3 regions of the Streptacidiphilus albus JL83 genome follow, and region 2 is predicted to be linked to each of the others. Evidence: riboswitches for the same ligand, from Rfam matches in the RefSeq annotation. Region 2 holds a riboswitch; each other region holds the start of a gene.

Region 1 (5,830 bases), 6.7 Mb from region 2:
CGATGATCCGGCCGCCGTCCAGGAAGACCACGGTGTCGGCGACCTCGCGGGCGAAACCGATCTCGTGGGTCACCACGATCATGGTCATCCCGGTGTCGGCGAGGTCCTTCATCACCGCGAGCACCTCGCCGACCAGCTCCGGGTCGAGCGCGCTGGTGGGCTCGTCGAACAGCAGCAGCTCGGGTTCCATGGCGAGGGCCCGGGCGATCGCGACGCGCTGCTGCTGGCCGCCGGAGAGCTGCCGGGGGTAGTCGGAACCCCGGCCGCCCAGGCCGACCCGTTCCAGCAGCCCGAGGGCGGTGGCCGTGGCCCGCTTCCGCGGCACCCGGTGCACCGCCACCGGCGCCTCGATGATGTTCTCCACCACGGTGAGGTGCGGGAAGAGGTTGAACTGCTGGAAGACCATCCCGACCCGGGCCCGCTGCCGGGTGATCGCCCGGTGCCCCAACTCGTGCAGCCTGCCGCCCTGGTGGCGGTAGCCGATGATCTCCCCGCCGACCTCGACGAAGCCGGCGTCGGGCCGTTCCAGATGGTTGACGCTGCGCAGCAGGGTGGACTTGCCCGCTCCCGAGGGTCCGAGCAGGACCGCGACCTCGCCCCGGCGCACGTCCAGGTCGACGCCGTCCAGCACCGGTTGGGCGCCGAAGCTCTTCCGCAGCCCTCTGATCCGCACCAGCGCTGCGTCGGCGGCGCTCATGAGAGCCCCGCGAACTTGCCGTCGCCGCGCCCGAGCAGCGGGACGTTGCCCCGGAAGAGCTGCCAGAAGCCCCGGTCGGCGGTGCGTCGGCGGCCCCTGGCGAAGTGGCGCTCGACGTAGAACTGACCGATCGACAGCACCGTGGTCAGGATGATGTACCAGAGGGTGGTGACCAGCAGCAGCGGGACGATCAGGAAGTTCTGATTGTAGATCAACTGTGCCGAGTAGAGCAGGTCCTGGACCGCGATGACGCTGACGATCGAGGTGGCCTTGAGCATCCCGATCAGCAGGTTGCCGGAGGCCGGCACGACGGCCGGCATCGCCTGCGGCAGCACGATCCGCCGCAGGATCCGCGCCCTGCCGAGGCCGAGCGCCTGGGCGGCCTCGGCCTGCCCGGGGTCGACCGAGAGGATGCCACCCCGGACGATCTCCGAGGAGAAGGCCGCGACGTCCAGGCTCAGTCCCACGTATGCGGCCAGGACACCGCTGAAGAGGTGCGCCGTCCGGACCGTGGCGAACTCCGGGCCGAACGGGATGCCGAAGGACAACTGCGGGTAGAGCGAGGCGAGTTCGTACCAGAAGAGCAGCTGAACCAGAATCGGGACGGAGCGGACCAGCCAGACGAAGCCGAAGCTGAGCGAGGTCAGCACCGGGTTCCGCGACAGCCGCATCACGGCCACCCCGATCCCGAGCAGGTAGCCCGTGGCCATCACCGCGGCGGTGAGCCAGAGCGTCAGCGCGAGCCCCTGCAGGATCGAGCCGTTGAGGAAGTAGTCGCCGACCGTGCCCCACTGGAAGCGGCTGTTGGTCAGCACGGTGTGGACCAGCATCGCGAACAGCACCAGCAGCGCCAGCGCGGCGGCCCAGCGCCCGGGCGGCGCAGCGGGACCAGCCGCGCGCCCAGCAGTTGCTCGTCGGTGGGGCGGCCGGCGGATGTCACCGTGGCGGGCCGGGGCGTCGGGGGTGGTTCCGGGGCGGCGGATGTCCGCGCCGAAGTGTCGGGGCTGCTCATGGTGGTGTGCTTTCCGTCCCAGGGGTGCACGGCGCCGCGCCGAGGTGCGCCGGCGCGGCGGTGTGCGGGATGAGGGCATGGTCGACCCGGGCCGCCACGGCACGACCACGAGGTCGCGGGCCGGAGCGGGCCTGCGGGAAGGGGGGTCGGCGCCTACCGGCGCCGGAGCGATCGGCCGACCGGGAGGGTCAGCGGACCGGGGCGGTCCTCGGACACAGCGCGCTGCTCACCCGGAGCAGGTCCACATGCAGACGGGCCACCATGAGCCGGGAGAACCCGCGCGGCCGCGGGGCGCCGCCATGGACGGGGCGTCGTGCCTGCATCGCGGATCACCTCCCGGCCCTCGGGCCCCTGCGGGCCTCGCGCTTACAGGACGGAGCTGTCCTGTCGGGTCGTCACCTGGAGCACCCCACCGCGGACGAGGGTTGCTGGTCAGCCAACCAGGGCTTGTCGCTGACGCTCATAACCAGGGCTCACGCTAACGGCTCGGCGGACTTTGGGCAATGCCCGTCCCAGCAGGTGAGGGATTGTGTTCGAAGCCGGGCCGGAGTTACGGTGAGGCGAAGCCAGGGTGAGGCCGGGGCCGGGCAGCCCGCAGCCGCGAGTACGCAGCAGGAGGGGACCCGCAGTGCATCGCTCCGTCGGCAGCTACTCGCGACGCCACATCGACCTCCAGCGCAGCTCCAGCGCTCTCTGTCCGGTTGCCTGAGCCCGCGGCCCCGCTCGCCGGCCCCACCGACGCCGCTGCCGCCGCACCCCCGGCCACGGGCACCGTCCCCAGCTCTCCGCGCTCCCGCGTCCACGCGGTGCGAGCGCTTCCGCACGCCTTGAAGGAGAACGCCGTGAGCGTTGTCGTCCTCGCCGGCAACCCCGGGCGCCGGTCCCGAACCCCGGAGCCGGCCCAGCCGGTCGCCGCCGCACCGACCGGCCGTCGATCCGGACCCGCCCTCGAACTCACCGACCACGGACCGGTGTCGGTCGAGCTGGGCAGCACCGGCCGGGTGACCCGATGACCGTGCGCCAGGCGGTGTCCGAGGCGGTCCACCAGGCCCTGCACCCGACCGAGCTCCGGCGGGTCTTCGGCGCCTTCCCGACCGGCGTGACCGCGCTCGCGGCACTGGTGGACGGCGCCCCCGTGGGCATCGCCGCCAACTCGTTCACCTCGGTGTCGCTGGACCCGCCGCTGGTCTCGGTCTGCATCGCGCACACCTCCTCCACCTGGCCGGCGCTGCGCGGCAGCAGCCGACTTGGTGTCAGCGTCCTCGGCGCGCACCAGGAGCAGGCCTGCCGCGAGTTGGCGGGGCGCGGGACCGACCGGTTCGCCTCGGTGGACTGGCGCGCCACCGGCGACGGCGCCGTCCTGGTCGAGGGCGCCAGCGCCTGGCTGGACTGCAGCGTCGAGCAGCTGATCCGGGCCGGGGACCACGACATCGTCCTGCTCCGGGTGCACTGGCTGGACGCCGACGCCACCGTTCCGCCGCTGGTCTTCCACTCCGGCGGCTTCCGCCGGCTCGAAGCCGCCTGACCCGCCCGCCCCACGTCCGCTCCGCCCCCGGCGGTGGCCGCTCTCCCCGAGCGGCCGCCGCCGGGGGCTTCTGTCTGCGCCCGGCGCCTCCCCCGACGGCCGCGTCACCGGTTCGGCCCCCTTCGACGCGGCACCGGACGGCTGCGCACAGCACGCTGGTGCCTGACATGCGGGTCTTGTCCCACGCCTCCCCGAGGAGGAATCCCCATGAATGCACCGTCCCCGGTGGCGGCCGATCCCGTCGCCGAACAGGAGTCACCGATCCATATCCTGTGGATCAACGCCGGGCTGAGCTGCGACGGAGACTCGGTCTCCCTGACCGCGGCAACCCAGCCCAGCATCGAGGAGATCGCGCTCAGCGTGCTGCCCGGTCTGCCGAAGATCGCCGTGCACTGGCCGCTGATCGACTTCGAGTGCGGTCCGGTCCAGGGGGCGGACAACTTCATCGAGTGGTTCTTCAAGGGCGAGCGGGGCGAGATCGACCCCTTCGTCCTGGTCATCGAGGGCTCGATCCCCAATGAGGCGATCAAGCCCGAGGGCTACTGGTGCGGCTTCGGCGACGATCCCGAGACCGGCCAGCCGATCACCACCAGCGAGTGGATCGACCGGCTCGCGCCCAAGGCGCTGGCCGTGGTGGCGATCGGCACCTGCGCCGCCTACGGCGGCATCCACGCCATGGCCGGCAACCCGACCGGCGCCATGGGTGTGCCCGACTACCTGGGCTGGGACTGGAAGTCCAAGGCCGGGATCCCGATCGTCTGCGTTCCGGGCTGCCCGATCCAGCCGGACAACTTCTCGGAGACCCTGGTCTACCTGCTCCACCAGGCGACCGGTGCGGCTCCGATGATCCCGTTGGACGAGCACCTGCGGCCGTCCTGGCTCTTCGGCGCGACCGTCCACGAGGGCTGCGACCGGGCCGGCTACTACGAGCAGGGGCAGTTCGCGAGCACCTACGACTCCCCCAAGTGCCTGGTGAAGCTGGGCTGCTGGGGCCCGGTGGTGAAGTGCAACGTGCCCAAGCGCGGCTGGATGAACGGGATCGGCGGCTGTCCGAACGTCGGCGGCATCTGCATCGCCTGCACCATGCCCGGCTTCCCGGACAAGTTCATGCCGTTCATGGACGAGCCCCCCGGCGGCAAGGTCTCCAGCACCGCCAGCGCGGCCTACGGCTCGGTGATCCGCAAGCTGCGGGCGATCACGCTCGCGACCGTGGACAAGGAGCCCAAGTGGCGGCACCGCGGCGAGAAGCTCACCACCGGCTACCGCCCGCCCTGGTGACCGCACGCTGAGGGGGGAGCGCCGCGCGCGCTCCCCCCTTCCGCCACCCGCAGCACCTCCGACAGCACCCCGGCACCAGAGAAGGGCACGGCAGACACGATGGCACCGACGACGAAGGCAGCCCCGGACGGCAGTGGTCTGGTGGAGATGTCCTGGGATCCGATCACCCGGATCGTGGGCAGCCTCGGCATCCACACGAAGATCGACTTCAAGCAGAAGAAGGTCGCCGAGTGCTACAGCACCTCGTCGGTCTTCCGCGGCTACAGCGTCTTCATGCGCGGCAAGGACCCCCGGGACGCGCACTTCATCACCAGCAGGATCTGCGGCATCTGCGGCGACAACCACGCCACCTGCTCGGTCTACGCGCAGAACATGGCCTACGGGGTGAAGCCGCCGCACCTGGGCGAGTGGATCATCAACCTGGGCGAGTCCGCCGAGTACATGTTCGACCACAACATCTTCCAGGAGAACCTGGTCGGGGTCGACTACTGCGAGCGGATGGTGAAGGAGACCAACCCCGGCGTGCTGGAGCTGGCCGAGCGCACCCCGGCCCCGCACGCCGGCGAGCACGGCTACAGGACCATCGCCGACATCATGCGCTCGCTCAACCCGATCGAGGGCGAGTTCTACCGCGAGGCGCTCCAGGTCAGCCGGTACACCCGGGAGATGTTCTGCCTGATGGAGGGACGCCATGTGCACCCCTCCACGCTCTACCCCGGCGGGGTCGGCACCATCGCCTCGGTCCAGCTCTTCACCGACTACCTCAGTCGGCTGATGCGCTACGTGGAGTTCATGAAGCGGGTCGTCCCGCTCCACGACGACCTCTTCGACTTCTTCTACGAGGCGCTGCCCGGCTACGAGGAGGTCGGCCGCCGCCGGGTGCTGCTCGGCTGCTGGGGCGCGCTGAACGACCCGGAGTACTGCGACTTCACCTACCGCAACATGACCGACTGGGGCCGGCGGATGTTCGTCACCCCCGGCATCGTGGTCGACGGCAAGCTGGTCACCAACGACCTGACCGAGATCAACCTCGGCATCCGGATCCTGCTCGGCAGCTCCTACTACCAGGACTGGGAGGGCAAGGAGCAGTTCGTCACCCACGACCCGCTGGGCAACCCGGTCGACCCGCGCCACCCCTGGAACCAGCACACCATCCCGGACCCGCAGAAGCGCAACTTCGACGACAAGTACAGCTGGGTGATGTCCCCGCGCTGGTTCGACGGCAAGGACTACCTGGCGCTGGACACCGGCGGCGGCCCGATCGCCCGGCTGTGGTCCACCGCGCTCTCCGGGCTGGTCGACATCGGCTACGTCAAGG
Region 2 (5,830 bases):
TGCTCAGCGCGATGTTCGTGCACGCCGGCTGGGTGCACCTGCTCGGCAACATGATCTTCCTGTACGTCTTCGGCACCCTGGTCGAGGCCAGGATGGGACGGCTCTCCTTCCTCCTCTTCTATGTCGCCGTCGGCTACCTGGCGACCTACGGCTACGCGCTGGTGGAGCAGCACGGCGCCAACGGCACGGTCAGCCTGGTGGGGGCCTCGGGGGCGATCGCCGGGGTGCTGGGCGCCTGCCTGCGGCTCTACCCGAGGGCGCGGGTGACCGTCGTGATCCCGCTGCTGCTGTTCCTGCCGCTGCGGTTCCCGGCCTGGCTGGTGCTGGTGCTGTGGTTCGCGATCCAGGCCCTCTCGGTGCGCAGCGCCGCCGCCGGGCAGCCCGACGTGGCGTACGTGGCGCACCTGATCGGCTTCACCGGGGGCTTCCTCTTCGCCTGGCTGCTCTACTGCCGACGGCGCGGCTACGCTGGGCCGTCCGCCCTTCCACCGTCCCTCCCACCGTCCCAGGAGACCCTCCAGTGATCACCGCGATCGTGCTCGTCAAGGCCAGTGTCGACCGGATCCCCGAGATCGCCGAGACCATCGCGGCGCTGGAGGGCGTCAGCGAGGTCTACTCCGTCACCGGCACCTACGACCTGGTGGCGATGGTCCGGGTGCGGGCGCACGAGGACCTGGCCGACGTGATCCCCGGCCTGCTGAACAAGGTGCCCGGCGTGGAGCAGACCGAGACCCACATCGCCTTCCGCACCTACTCGCGGCACGACCTGGACGCCGCCTTCGCCCTGGGGCTCGACGGCTGAGCAGGCCGGCCGCGAGGGCCGCGGGCGGTCAGACCCGGCGGGTGTCCGGGACGCAGCGCCCGCCCTCGGTCCGGTAGGCCCACTGCGCGCCCTGGGTGACCAGCTCGCGCACGGCGGCGACGAAGCGCTCCACGTGCTCGTCGGGGGTCCCCGCGCCGAAGCTCACCCGGATCGCGTTGAGGCTGCGCTCCCCCGGCAGCGAGGCCTCGGGGGCCCCGCACTCGGACGGGGCCGCCTCCTCGCCGCCGAGCAGGGTGCGCACCAGCGGGTGGGCGCAGAACAGTCCGTCGCGGACGCCGATGCCGTACTCGGCCGAGAGCGCGGCGGAGAAGTGCGAGCTGTTCCAGCCCTGGACCACGAAGGAGAGCACGCCGACGCGCGGGTGGGCGTCCCCGAACAGGGTGAGCACCCGCACCTCGGGGATGTCCGCGAGCCCCGCCCGCAGCCGGGCGATCAGCTGCTGTTCCCGGGCGACCAGCCGGTCGAAGCCGGCCTCGGTCAGCGCCCGGCAGGCGGAGGCGATGGAGTAGGCGCCGATGACGTTCGGCGATCCGGCCTCGTGCCGGGACGGGCCCTGGTGCCACTCGACCGCGACCGAGCCGTCCGCCTCGCGGGCGACGGTGCGGCTGGCGCCGCCGCCGGCCAGGTAGGGCTCGGCGGCGTCGAGCCAGTCGCTGCGGCCGGCCAGCACCCCCGCGCCGAAGGGCGCGTACAGCTTGTGGCCCGAGAAGGCGACCCAGTCGACGTCCAACTCCCGCACCGACACCGGGTGGTGGGGGGCGAGCTGGGCGGCGTCCAGGACGATCCGGGCACCGTGCCGGTGGGCGGTCGCGGCCAGCTCGCGGACCGGCCAGATCTCCCCGGTGACATTGGAGGCGCCGGTCACGCAGACCAGCGCGGGACCCGCCCCGGCCTCGGCACCGGCCTCGGCGAGGGCGGCGTCCAGGGCCGCCACCGCCTCCTCCGGCGAGCGCGGGGCGCGCAGGTAGCTGACGGTCAGCCCGTGCTTGCGCCAGGGCAGCAGCGAGGCGTGGTGCTCGGTCTCGAAGGCGAAGACCCGGGTGCCGGCCGGCAGCGCCCCGGCCAGCAGGTTGAGCGAGTCGGTGGTGGCCCGGGTGAAGACGACCTGGTCGTCGGCGCGCAGGTCGAGGAAGTCGGCGACGGTGGCCCGGCTCTGCTCGAACAGGTCGGTGGAGAGCTGGGAGAGGTAGCCGGCGCCGCGGTGCACGCTGCCGTAGTACGGGGCGTAGGCGGCGACGTCGTCCCAGACCCGCTGGAGGGCGGGGGCGCTGGCGGCGTAGTCGAGCGCGGCGTAGGTCACCTTCTCGCCGCTGACCAGCGGGACCTCGACGTCGCGGCCGAGCACGGCCAGCGGCGGACAGGCGACGGCGTCGGCAGCGGCGGTGGTGTTGGCTGCGGCACTGTTGAAAGAAAGCGGCGTCGACATGACGAGACCCCTCCAGGGCATCCAGTGGATCCCTGGCTACGCCGAAAAAGGGGGGATCCGCGCTTGCCCTGCGACGGGTCGTCGTAGGGCCCGGTCGTCACCTGGGAGCACCCCGCCACGGAAGGAGGGTTGCCGGACAGCTAGCCAGGGCCGGTGCGGTTCTGCGAACCGCGTGCTGTCACTCGTGACCTGTCCGTCAGTATGCCACGGGGTCCACCCCTCGGGTGAACCCCTGTCCGGCATCCGAGACCGCGCCGCTGCCCCTCAGCCGTGGGTGACGGCGGACCAGCGGGCCAGCACCTGCTCCGCCGCGCCGGTGTCGATGGACTCCGCGGTGCGCTTCATCGCCGCGGCCAGCTGCTCGGCCAGCGGGGCGTCGGTCTGGTCCAGGGCGACCAGCGCCGAGGCCGAGTTGAGCAGCACCGCGTCGCGCACCGGCCCCCGCTCCCCGGCCAGCACCCGGCGGGCGACCCCGGCGTTGTACTCGGCGTCCGCGCCGCGCAGCGCCTCGATCGGGGCGTACTCGACGCCGACCTCGCGCGGGTCGAAGACGGTCCGGTGGACCTCGCCGCCGCGCACCTGCCAGACGGTGGAGGTGCCGGTGACGGTCAGCTCGTCGAGACCGTCGTCGCCCCGGAAGACCAGGGCCGAGGAGCCGCGCCCGGCGAGCACCCCGGCGATCAGGCCGGCCATCCGGGTGTCGAAGCAGCCGACGGCGTTGGCGCCGACCCGGGCCGGGTTGGTCAGCGGCCCCAGCAGGTTGAAGGCGGTGGGCACGCCCAGGGCGACCCGGGTGGAGCCGGCGTGCCGCATCGAGGGGTGGAAGACCGGCGCCGGACAGTAGGTGATACCGGCCTCGGCGGCGACCTCGGCGATCCGCTGCGCCGTCAGCCCGAGATTGACGCCGAGCTTCTCCAGCACGTCGGTGGCGCCGCTGGCCGAGGAGGCGGCGCGGTTGCCGTGCTTGACGACCAGCGCGCCGGCCCCGGCCGCGACGATCGCCGACATGGTGGAGATGTTGACGGTCTTGGCCCGGTCGCCGCCGGTGCCGACGATGTCGACCGCGCGGCCGGGCACCTCGATCACGGTGGCGTGCGCGTACATGGACTCGACCAGGCCGGAGATCTCCTCGACGGTCTCGCCCTTGGCGCGCAGGCCCACCAGGAAGGCGGCGATCTGCGCGTCCCCGGCCTCGCCGCTCATGATCCGGTCCATCGCCCAGGCGGTGTCGCCGGACGACAGGTCGGTGCCGGAGATCAGCGCGCCGAGGACCTCCGGCCACGAGCGAGCCTGCACGGGGTTGTCGCCGCCGTTCGCAGGATGCACGTTCGCCATGGCCGTGGCCTCTCAGTCGTAATATTTGGAGGGCCCCAGCTTAGCGACTGCAAAGTGCGGCACAGCGGAGCCGCCCAGAGGGCGAGATCCGCGGTCCACCCGCCGGACTCAGCCGACCAGCCGCGCCCGCTCCGCCCGGAGCAGGGTGCTCGCGGTCTCGGCCAGGGCGACCGGGTCCACCGGCGCCGCGATCGCCGCGTCGGCCCGGCTCCAGACGGCGAGCCAGGAGTCCTGCGGACGGCCGATCAGGACCAGCACCGGCGGGCAGCCGTAGATCTCGTCCTTGAGCTGGCGGCAGAGGCCCATCCCGCCGACCGGGGTCGCCTCGCCGTCCAGCACCACCAGGTCCAGCCGGGCGCTGCCCTTGGCGTGCGCGTCCAGCGCCTTGACCACGGCCGGGGAGGTGGCGCACTCCAAGTACTGGACCTCGGGCAGGTCGGCGGCCGGCCGCCGGCCGAGCGCGAGCCTGACCTGTTCGCGCGTGCTGCGGTCGTCGCTGTAGACAAGAACGTTCAGTGCCATCGTCCGCATCCCCCTGGGGTGTGATCGGGACCACTTCGGCGTCTGCGCGGATGCTACTCCGGTATCTGACGCCTCAACAGCAGGCCGCGGGCCCTCCGCGCGCCGTGTTCCCTCCGCCGTCCGGCCCCACCCCCGGCTTTTCGGCCCGCCGTCCGCCGACCGCAGCCGTCCGGCCGCTCGGGGTTCACCATTTCGGGCGACCCGGCGGCCTGTCGCGGCAGGGCCCCAAAGCCCTCCGGTCCCCTGCCATTCGGGCTACCCACCTGGTCGTCGGTCCGTCGGAGGGTACGTCACAAGCCGGACACACCGAGGTACACCCCCCGAGGTGAGGGCGGAATAAGCGACCGACATAATGTCGGTCGTGGCGACAGCAACTGCAGTAGAAACCGGGCACGCACACGGATCGGTCAACCGGCCGAACCTCACCAGCGTCGGAACCATCGTCTGGCTGGCATCCGAGCTGATGTTCTTCGCGGCCCTCTTCGCGATGTACTTCACTCTCCGTTCGGTTACCGGGACGGCCTACTGGCATTCCCAGAACCATGTCCTCGACGTTCCCTTCGCGTCGGTGAACACCACGGTCCTGGTGCTCTCCTCCTTCACCTGCCAGATGGGTGTCTTCGCTGCTGAGCGCGGCGATGTGAAGAAGCTCCGGGCCTGGTTCATCACCACGTTCATCATGGGCGCGATGTTCATCGGCGGTCAGATCTACGAGTACACGGACCTGGTCAAGACCGACCACCTGTCCCTGTCCTCGTCCCCCTTCGGCTCGGTGTTCTACCTGACCACCGGCTTCCACGGCATGCACGTGACGGGTGGTCTGATCGCCTTCCTGCTGGTCCTCGCACGGACGTACGCCGCCAAGCGGTTCACGCACGAGCAGGCGACCGCGGCGATCGTGGTGTCGTACTACTGGCACTTCGTCGACGTGGTCTGGATCGGCCTCTTCGCGACCATCTATCTGATCAAGTAGGCAGGGTCGGACCGTCCCCTCGGCGCACCGCCGGGCGGTCCCCACAGACCGACCTGACGGTCAACCAGACTCCAGACGCTCCTGATCCTCACACCGGGGTTAATCCGTGAAAAAGCTCTCCGCACGACGGCGCCACCCGCTGGCAGCGCTCGTCGTCCTACTCTTTGCGCTGGCGACCACCGGGGGGCTGTACGCCGCGTTCGCGCCGACCAGCAGCGCGCAGGCCGACACCAGCCAGTCGCTGTCCGTGGAACAGGGCAAGAAGCTGTTCCAGGTCGGCTGCTCCAGCTGCCACGGCCTCAGCGGCGAAGGCACCAAGGACGGCCCGACGCTGGTCGGTGTGGGCGGCGCGGCCGTGGACTTCCAGGTGGGCACCGGCCGGATGCCGGCGCAGCAGCCGGGTCCGCAGATCCCTTCCAAGAAGGTCATCTACTCCCAGGCTCAGATCGACCAGCTCGCCGCGTACATCTCCACCCTCGGCGCCGGCCCGTCCATCCCGACGGCCAACCAGTACGCCGCGGGCAACGTGGCCGCGGGCGGGGAGCTGTTCCGCACCAACTGCGCGCAGTGCCACAACTTCGCGGGCTCCGGCGGCGCCCTCTCCGAGGGCAAGTACGCGCCGACGCTGGAAGGCGTCAGCTCCAAGCACATCTACGAGGCCATGCTGACCGGCCCGCAGAACATGCCGGCCTTCCCCGACACGACGATGCCCCAGCAGCAGAAGCAGGACATCATCGCGTTCATCCAGCAC
Region 3 (5,830 bases), 2.1 Mb from region 2:
GCGTCGCGAGCCATGGAACCGGGAGGGCCTGATGCCCGAACCACGCTGGGTGCGGGAGGAGTCCCGCCGACAGTGGGCGGCGCTCGGATTCGAGGGCCGGGAGGAGGTCTTCCGGACCGCGCGGGCGGGTGAGCCGCACCCCGATCCGGAGGTGGCGCTCAGCGGGGTGCACTGGGCCTGGGCCGTGCTCGGCCCGCCGGACGCCCGCCGCTCCTACCCGATCATGGACATGCTGCTGCACTTCGCCCCGGCGGCGATGTTCGACAACGTCTACAACGGCACCAAGCAGCACGACATGCGGCCCAGCGTCCGCCGCGCGGCACGCCGGGTCGAGGCCGCCAACCTGGAGCGGCTGCGCGAGCTCGGCATCGACACCCGCTCCGCCGTCTGACGCTCAGTCCTGCTGTTCCAAGGCTCGGTACTGTTCCAGGAACCAGGCGCTGGGCGGCAGCGCGGTGCCCGCCGCCGCCAGCCGCTTGCAGCGGTCGGCGCGCTCCTCCGGGTCCATGGACAGCCCGGTGTGGAGGGCCTCGGCGGTGGCGATCACGTCGTAGGGGTTGACCGTGATCGCGTCCTCGCCGAGCTCCTCGTAGGCGCCCGCCTCGCGGGAGAGGACCAGCGCGCAGCCCGCGTCGGAGACGGCCGGGATCTCCTTGGCGACCAGGTTCATCCCGTCCCGGATCGGGTTGACCAGGGCCACGTCCGCGAGCCGGTAGGCGGCCAGCGAGCGTGGGAAGTCGTCGTTCACATGGAGGATGACGGGCTGCCAGGTCGGCGTGCCGAACTCGTCGTTGATCTCCTGCGCGGTGCGCAGCACCGAGGCGGTGTACTCGCGGTACTCCGGCAGGTCGTGTCGCGAGGGGTAGGCGAAGGCGATGTGGACCACCCGCTCCAGCCACTCCGGCCGGGTCCGCAGCAGGTGCTCGTAGGCGTGCAGCCCGCGGACGATGTTCTTGGACAGCTCGGTCCGGTCCACCCGGACGATGGTGCGGCGGTCGCCGACGGCCTCGCGCAGCGCCGCCAGCCGGGAGTCCACATCGGGCCGGTGGGCCCGCTCGCGCAGGAAGTCGCCGTCGGCGCCCAGCGCGTGCACCCCGAGCACCGTCGTCCGGCCGGCGTGGGTGACGGTCACCGTGCCGTCCTCGCGGCGGTCGACGGCGGCGCCGAGCACCGCCTCGCAGCAGTCGGCGAAGGCGGCGGCCCAGCGGCGGGTCAGGAACCCGGCGCGGTCCGCGCCGAGGATGCCGGCCAGCACCTGCGCGGCGACGTCGTCGGGCAGCAGCCGGTAGTAGTCCGGCGGGGCCCAGGGGGTGTGCGAGAAGTGGCCGATCCGCAGGTCGGGGCGGAGCTCGCGGAGCAGCCGGGGGGTCAGCGAGAGGTGGTAGTCCTGGACCATCACCGTGGCGCCGGGGGTGGCGGCCTCGGCCAGCGCCTCGGCGAAGGCCCGGTTGTAGGCCTGGTAGGAGGCCCACTCGCGGCGGAAGGAGGCGCCGAAGACCGGAGTGGTCGGGGTGTTGAAGATCAGGTGGTGGACGAACCAGAGGGTCGAGTTGGCGATGCCGTTGTAGGCGCGGGCGAAGGTGCCGGCGTCGATGTCCAGCATCCGGACCGAGGGGTCGGTGAGCCCCTGCCGGGTGGCGGCGCGGTCGCCCTCGGACAACGCCGCGCAGACCCAGACCGAGTCCACCTCTTCGCCGATCGCGGACAGCCCGGACACCAGTCCGCCGCCGCCGCGGCGCGCGGTGAGCTCACCGTCGTCCTCGATGCTGTAGGAGACCGGCCCCCGGTTGGAGGCGAGCAGGATCCGTGCCGGGCTTGCTTCGACCATGGTTGAGAGCCTTGCCTTGCGGGGAGGGGGCCAAACCCGCCGTCCGGGCGGTTGCTGCACGGGTGTTCAGTATTCGTACTACCGTCCACCGGTGTTCGGGCCCGCGTTCTGCCGCCGGTGCCCGGTGGAGCGGTACTCGGGCAGGGTGACCACGGGTGGGCGGTCGAGGCCCGGTATCCCGACCGTGGTCGGGGCGAAGCCCTCCGGCGTCCGGGTGAACTGGGTCAGCCTCGGGGTGACCAGGTCGTCGGCGGCCTTCAGCCGGTCGGTCCTGGCCAGCCGGTCCAGCGCGGTGCGGTAGATGGTCGCGGCCATCCGGCCCAGTGCCTGGGCGTCCTGGTGCCGGTGGTGCCGCACGCCCACGTCGACCTGGGCCAGGGCGTCCAGCCCGGCCAGCTCCAGCGCGTCCACCAGCAGGCCCAGCTCCACCCCGTAGCCGGTGGCGAAGGGCAGCCGCTCCAGCAGCGAGCGCCGGGCCGCGTACTCGCCGCCCAGCGGTTGGACGAAGCCGGCCAGCAGCGGCCAGTGCAGGTTCAGCAGCGGCCGGGCCACCAGCTCGGTCACCCGGCCGCCGCCGGCCGGGATGGACACCGTCTCGGTGTCCAGCGGCCGGTCGTACATCGCCTTGACGAAGGCCACGCCCGGGTCGGTCAGCAGCGGGCCGACGATCCCGGAGACGAAGGCGGAGGAGAACTCGCGCAGGTCGGCGTCGATGAAGCAGACGATGTCGCCCTCGGTAGCCAGCAGCGAGCGCCACAGCACCTCGCCCTTGCCGGGCTCGGCCGGCAGCCGGGGCAGGATCGCGTCGCGGTGCACCACCCGGGCCCCGGCCCGGGCCGCCGCCGGGGCGGTCCCGTCGGTGGATCCCGAGTCGACCACCACCAGCTCGTCCACCAGCGGGCACCGCTCCATCAGGTCCCGGCGGATGGCCGCGACGATCCCGCCGACCGTGGCCTCCTCGTCCAGGGCCGGCAGCACCACGCTGACGGTGCTGCCGGTGGCCCGCTTGGCCGCCAGCAGGTCCGACAGCGGCCGGTCGGCAGCCGTCCAGGAGCGGCGGCGCAGCCAGTCCGCGACCTCGTCAAGCACAGGACTCCTCTTGGTGATCCGCGTCTCGCCTCGCGGACGATCGTGATCCGGCCGGGGGGCTTCGGTTACAGTCTTGGGGACACGGCACGCCCGCTGCACGGGGGGTGCCCAGTCTTACGCACAAATGCGCACCGGCGCCGACCGACAGGTCGCGACCGGACGCCATAGAGCTCATCCAGAGGGACTGAGGGAACGGCCCGTTGAAGTCCCGGCAACCCTCCTGCCAGCACAAGCCGTACCGGCGCTGGTGGGGAAGGTGCCAATTCCGTCCTGCGGCGAACACGCCGCGGGGAAGATGAGGAGAGAGGGCCTCGCCATCATGGCTGTCACCGCCGTAGCACCCGTCGCGCCCGTCGCGCCCACCACCGACCAGCCCTTCGGCCCCGCCGTCGCCCTGTCCTGCCGGGAGTGCGGAGCGCGCTCGCCGCTGGCCCCCGACTTCGCCTGTACCGAGTGCTTCGGACCGCTCGAGGTGGCCTACGAGCTGCCGGTCGGCGACCCCGAGGCACTGCGCGCCCGGATCGAGGCGGGCCCCACCAACATCTGGCGCTACGCGCCGCTGCTCCCGGTCCCGGTCGACGTGGCCGAGCACCCCGGCCTGAACCCCGGTTGGACCAAGCTGGTCAAGGCCGACAACCTGGCCCGCGAGCTGGGCGTCACCGGCGGCCTGTACGTCAAGGACGACTCCGGCAACCCGACCCACTCCTTCAAGGACCGGGTCGTCGCGATCGCCGTCGAGGCCGCCCGCACCTTCGGCTTCACCACTCTCTCCTGCTCCTCCACCGGCAACCTGGCCGGCGCGGTGGGCGCGGCGGCGGCCCGCACCGGGCTGCGCTCCTGCGTCTTCATCCCGCACGACCTGGAGCAGGGCAAGGTCGTCATGGCCGCGGTCTACGGCGGCGAGCTGGTCGGCATCGAGGGCAACTACGACGATGTGAACCGCTTCTGCTCGGAGCTGATCGGCGACCCGGCCGGCGAGGGCTGGGGCTTCGTCAACGTCAACCTCCGCCCCTACTACGGCGAGGGCTCGAAGACGCTGGCCTACGAGATCTGCGAGCAGCTCGGCTGGCGGCTGCCGGACCAGCTGGTGATCCCGATCGCCTCGGGCTCCCAGCTCACCAAGATCGACAAGGGGCTGAAGGAGCTCATCGCCCTCGGCCTGGTCGAGGACAAGCCCTACAAGATCTTCGGCGCCCAGGCCGAGGGCTGCTCCCCGGTGTCGGTCGCCTTCAAGGCCGGCCGCGACGTGATCCGCCCGCAGAAGCCGGACACCATCGCCAAGTCCCTCGCCATCGGCAACCCCGCCGACGGCCCCTACGTCCTGGACATCTGCCGCCGCACCGGCGGCGCGGTCGAGGACGTCGACGACGCGCAGATCGTGGACGCCATCAAGCTGCTGGCGCGGACCGAGGGCATCTTCGCGGAGACCGCGGGCGGCGTGACCGTCGGCGTGCTGCGCAAGCTCATCGAGAACGGCCTGCTCGACCCGGCCGCCGAGACCGTCGTGCTGAACACCGGCGACGGCCTGAAGACGCTGGACGCGGTGGAGGCCACCACCGGCCTGTCCGCCACCATCCGCCCCACCCTGGACTCGTTCCGCGAGGCCGGACTCGGGTGACCGAGCGTAGCGGGGGAACCGATCAGGGAGCGCGGCGCCCGCAGCCGTCTCCGAACGAAGTCAGGTCAGGAGCTAGAGCATGAGCGTTTCCGTCCGCATTCCGACCATCCTGCGCACCTACACCGGCGGCGCGGCCGAGGTGAAGGCCGAGGGCGCGACCCTGGCCGCGGTCATCGCCGACCTGGAGGCCAACCACGCCGGTATCGGCGGCCGGATCCTGGACGACACCGGCAAGCTGCGCCGTTTCGTCAATGTGTACGTGAACGACGACGACGTTCGGTTCGCGGACGGCCTGGAGACGGCCACCGCGGACGGCGCGAATGTGTCGATCATTCCCGCCGTGGCCGGCGGCTGCTGATCACCGGCGGCAACTGCAGGTAATTCCGGAACCGGGTCCCCTGAATTCCCAGGGACCCGGTTCCGCTGTTCCGGGGCGCCGGCAAAGGGCGCACACAATAGGACCGGAAGGTTCCGATCCTCTTTCCGATACGGAGCGTGCTGGAGCACCGCGCGGCGTCGGGTGCTCCGCGACAGCGGTAGAGTGGCCGAGGGCCGCTCGGGCAGCGTTGCTTTTCGGCCGTCGCTTTCCGTACGCCGCTTTCGGGCCGCTGTCCGGTCCTGTACCGCCGGCACCACGTTCGAACCGCGCCGCGCCCACCGGGTCCCCGGCTTCCGCCGCCCGGGTCCCCCGTGCCGCTCCTGCCCGCCCCGGCCCGGCAGTCCCGGCCGGACTGCGGCCCGGCGTCAGAATTTACAGTTCTTTTTGTCCTGCTGGTCCGCTATGTCCGGACCGTATTGCGCGGGTTTGTTGGCGTTCGCCGGCACCTGTCCGATAACACCCTCCAAGAATTAACCGCCTTATGCCCTGTTGCAGAGGGCATCGGAGTGGATACATTCAGCGTCGGTCGGAGCGTTGCGCAGCGCGCAGTAGCCCGGCCCGGACCGCGGAGTGCGGACCGTGAAAGGGCCAGTAATAGGGGAGTTTGGAATGGCTCAGGGCACCGTCAAGTGGTTCAACGCGGAGAAGGGGTACGGCTTCATCGCGGTCGACGGTGGTGCGGACGTGTTCGTCCACTACAGCGCGATCCAGATGGACGGGTACCGGTCGCTCGAAGAGGGCCAGCGAGTCGAGTTCGAGATCTCGCAGGGTCAGAAGGGTCCGCAGGCGGACATGGTCCGCGTGGTGTGACCTGGTCGGGTGATCGCTGACTAGACATGACCGGCCGAGCCTCGTTCCGAACGAAGCAGTGACGCAGGTCTTCCGCCAGGCCCGCACCCTTCGGGGGTGCGGGCCT

What was found. A riboswitch is a leader RNA that binds a small molecule or an ion and turns the genes downstream of it on or off. The one in region 2 is predicted to bind S-adenosylmethionine.
Region 1: another riboswitch for S-adenosylmethionine. It lies ahead of BS75_RS52010 (putative leader peptide); the one in region 2 lies ahead of BS75_RS09370 (aminotransferase class V-fold PLP-dependent enzyme).
Region 3: another riboswitch for S-adenosylmethionine. It lies ahead of thrC (threonine synthase); the one in region 2 lies ahead of BS75_RS09370 (aminotransferase class V-fold PLP-dependent enzyme).

Annotation. Positions count from the first base shown of each region.
Region 1 covers NZ_JQML01000001.1:8,894,454-8,900,283, reverse strand. Annotated here, with positions in the region: gene BS75_RS38620 (amino acid ABC transporter ATP-binding protein) at 1-697, opposite strand, end outside; partial or broken gene BS75_RS43695 (amino acid ABC transporter permease) at 694-1,709, opposite strand; partial or broken gene BS75_RS52010 (putative leader peptide) at 1,898-1,975, opposite strand; SAM riboswitch class IV at 2,067-2,177, opposite strand; gene BS75_RS52365 (putative leader peptide) at 2,281-2,418, shown strand; gene BS75_RS48845 (hypothetical protein) at 2,552-2,722, shown strand; gene BS75_RS38610 (flavin reductase family protein) at 2,719-3,234, shown strand; gene BS75_RS38605 (NADH-quinone oxidoreductase subunit B family protein) at 3,442-4,512, shown strand; gene BS75_RS38600 (nickel-dependent hydrogenase large subunit) at 4,612-5,830, shown strand, end outside.
Region 2 covers NZ_JQML01000001.1:2,160,337-2,166,166, forward strand. Annotated here, with positions in the region: gene BS75_RS09360 (rhomboid family intramembrane serine protease) at 1-524, shown strand, start outside; gene BS75_RS09365 (Lrp/AsnC family transcriptional regulator) at 521-802, shown strand; gene BS75_RS09370 (aminotransferase class V-fold PLP-dependent enzyme) at 831-2,249, opposite strand; SAM riboswitch class IV at 2,304-2,439, opposite strand; gene trpD (anthranilate phosphoribosyltransferase) at 2,514-3,584, opposite strand; gene BS75_RS09380 (DNA-binding transcriptional response regulator) at 3,693-4,115, opposite strand; gene ctaE (aa3-type cytochrome oxidase subunit III) at 4,459-5,079, shown strand; gene qcrC (cytochrome bc1 complex diheme cytochrome c subunit) at 5,186-5,830, shown strand, end outside.
Region 3 covers NZ_JQML01000001.1:4,230,072-4,235,901, reverse strand. Annotated here, with positions in the region: gene BS75_RS18190 (hypothetical protein) at 32-391, shown strand; gene BS75_RS18185 (alpha,alpha-trehalose-phosphate synthase (UDP-forming)) at 395-1,828, opposite strand; gene BS75_RS18180 (glucosyl-3-phosphoglycerate synthase) at 1,907-2,917, opposite strand; SAM riboswitch class I at 3,086-3,219, shown strand; gene thrC (threonine synthase) at 3,237-4,535, shown strand; gene BS75_RS18170 (MoaD/ThiS family protein) at 4,615-4,893, shown strand; gene BS75_RS18165 (cold-shock protein) at 5,524-5,724, shown strand.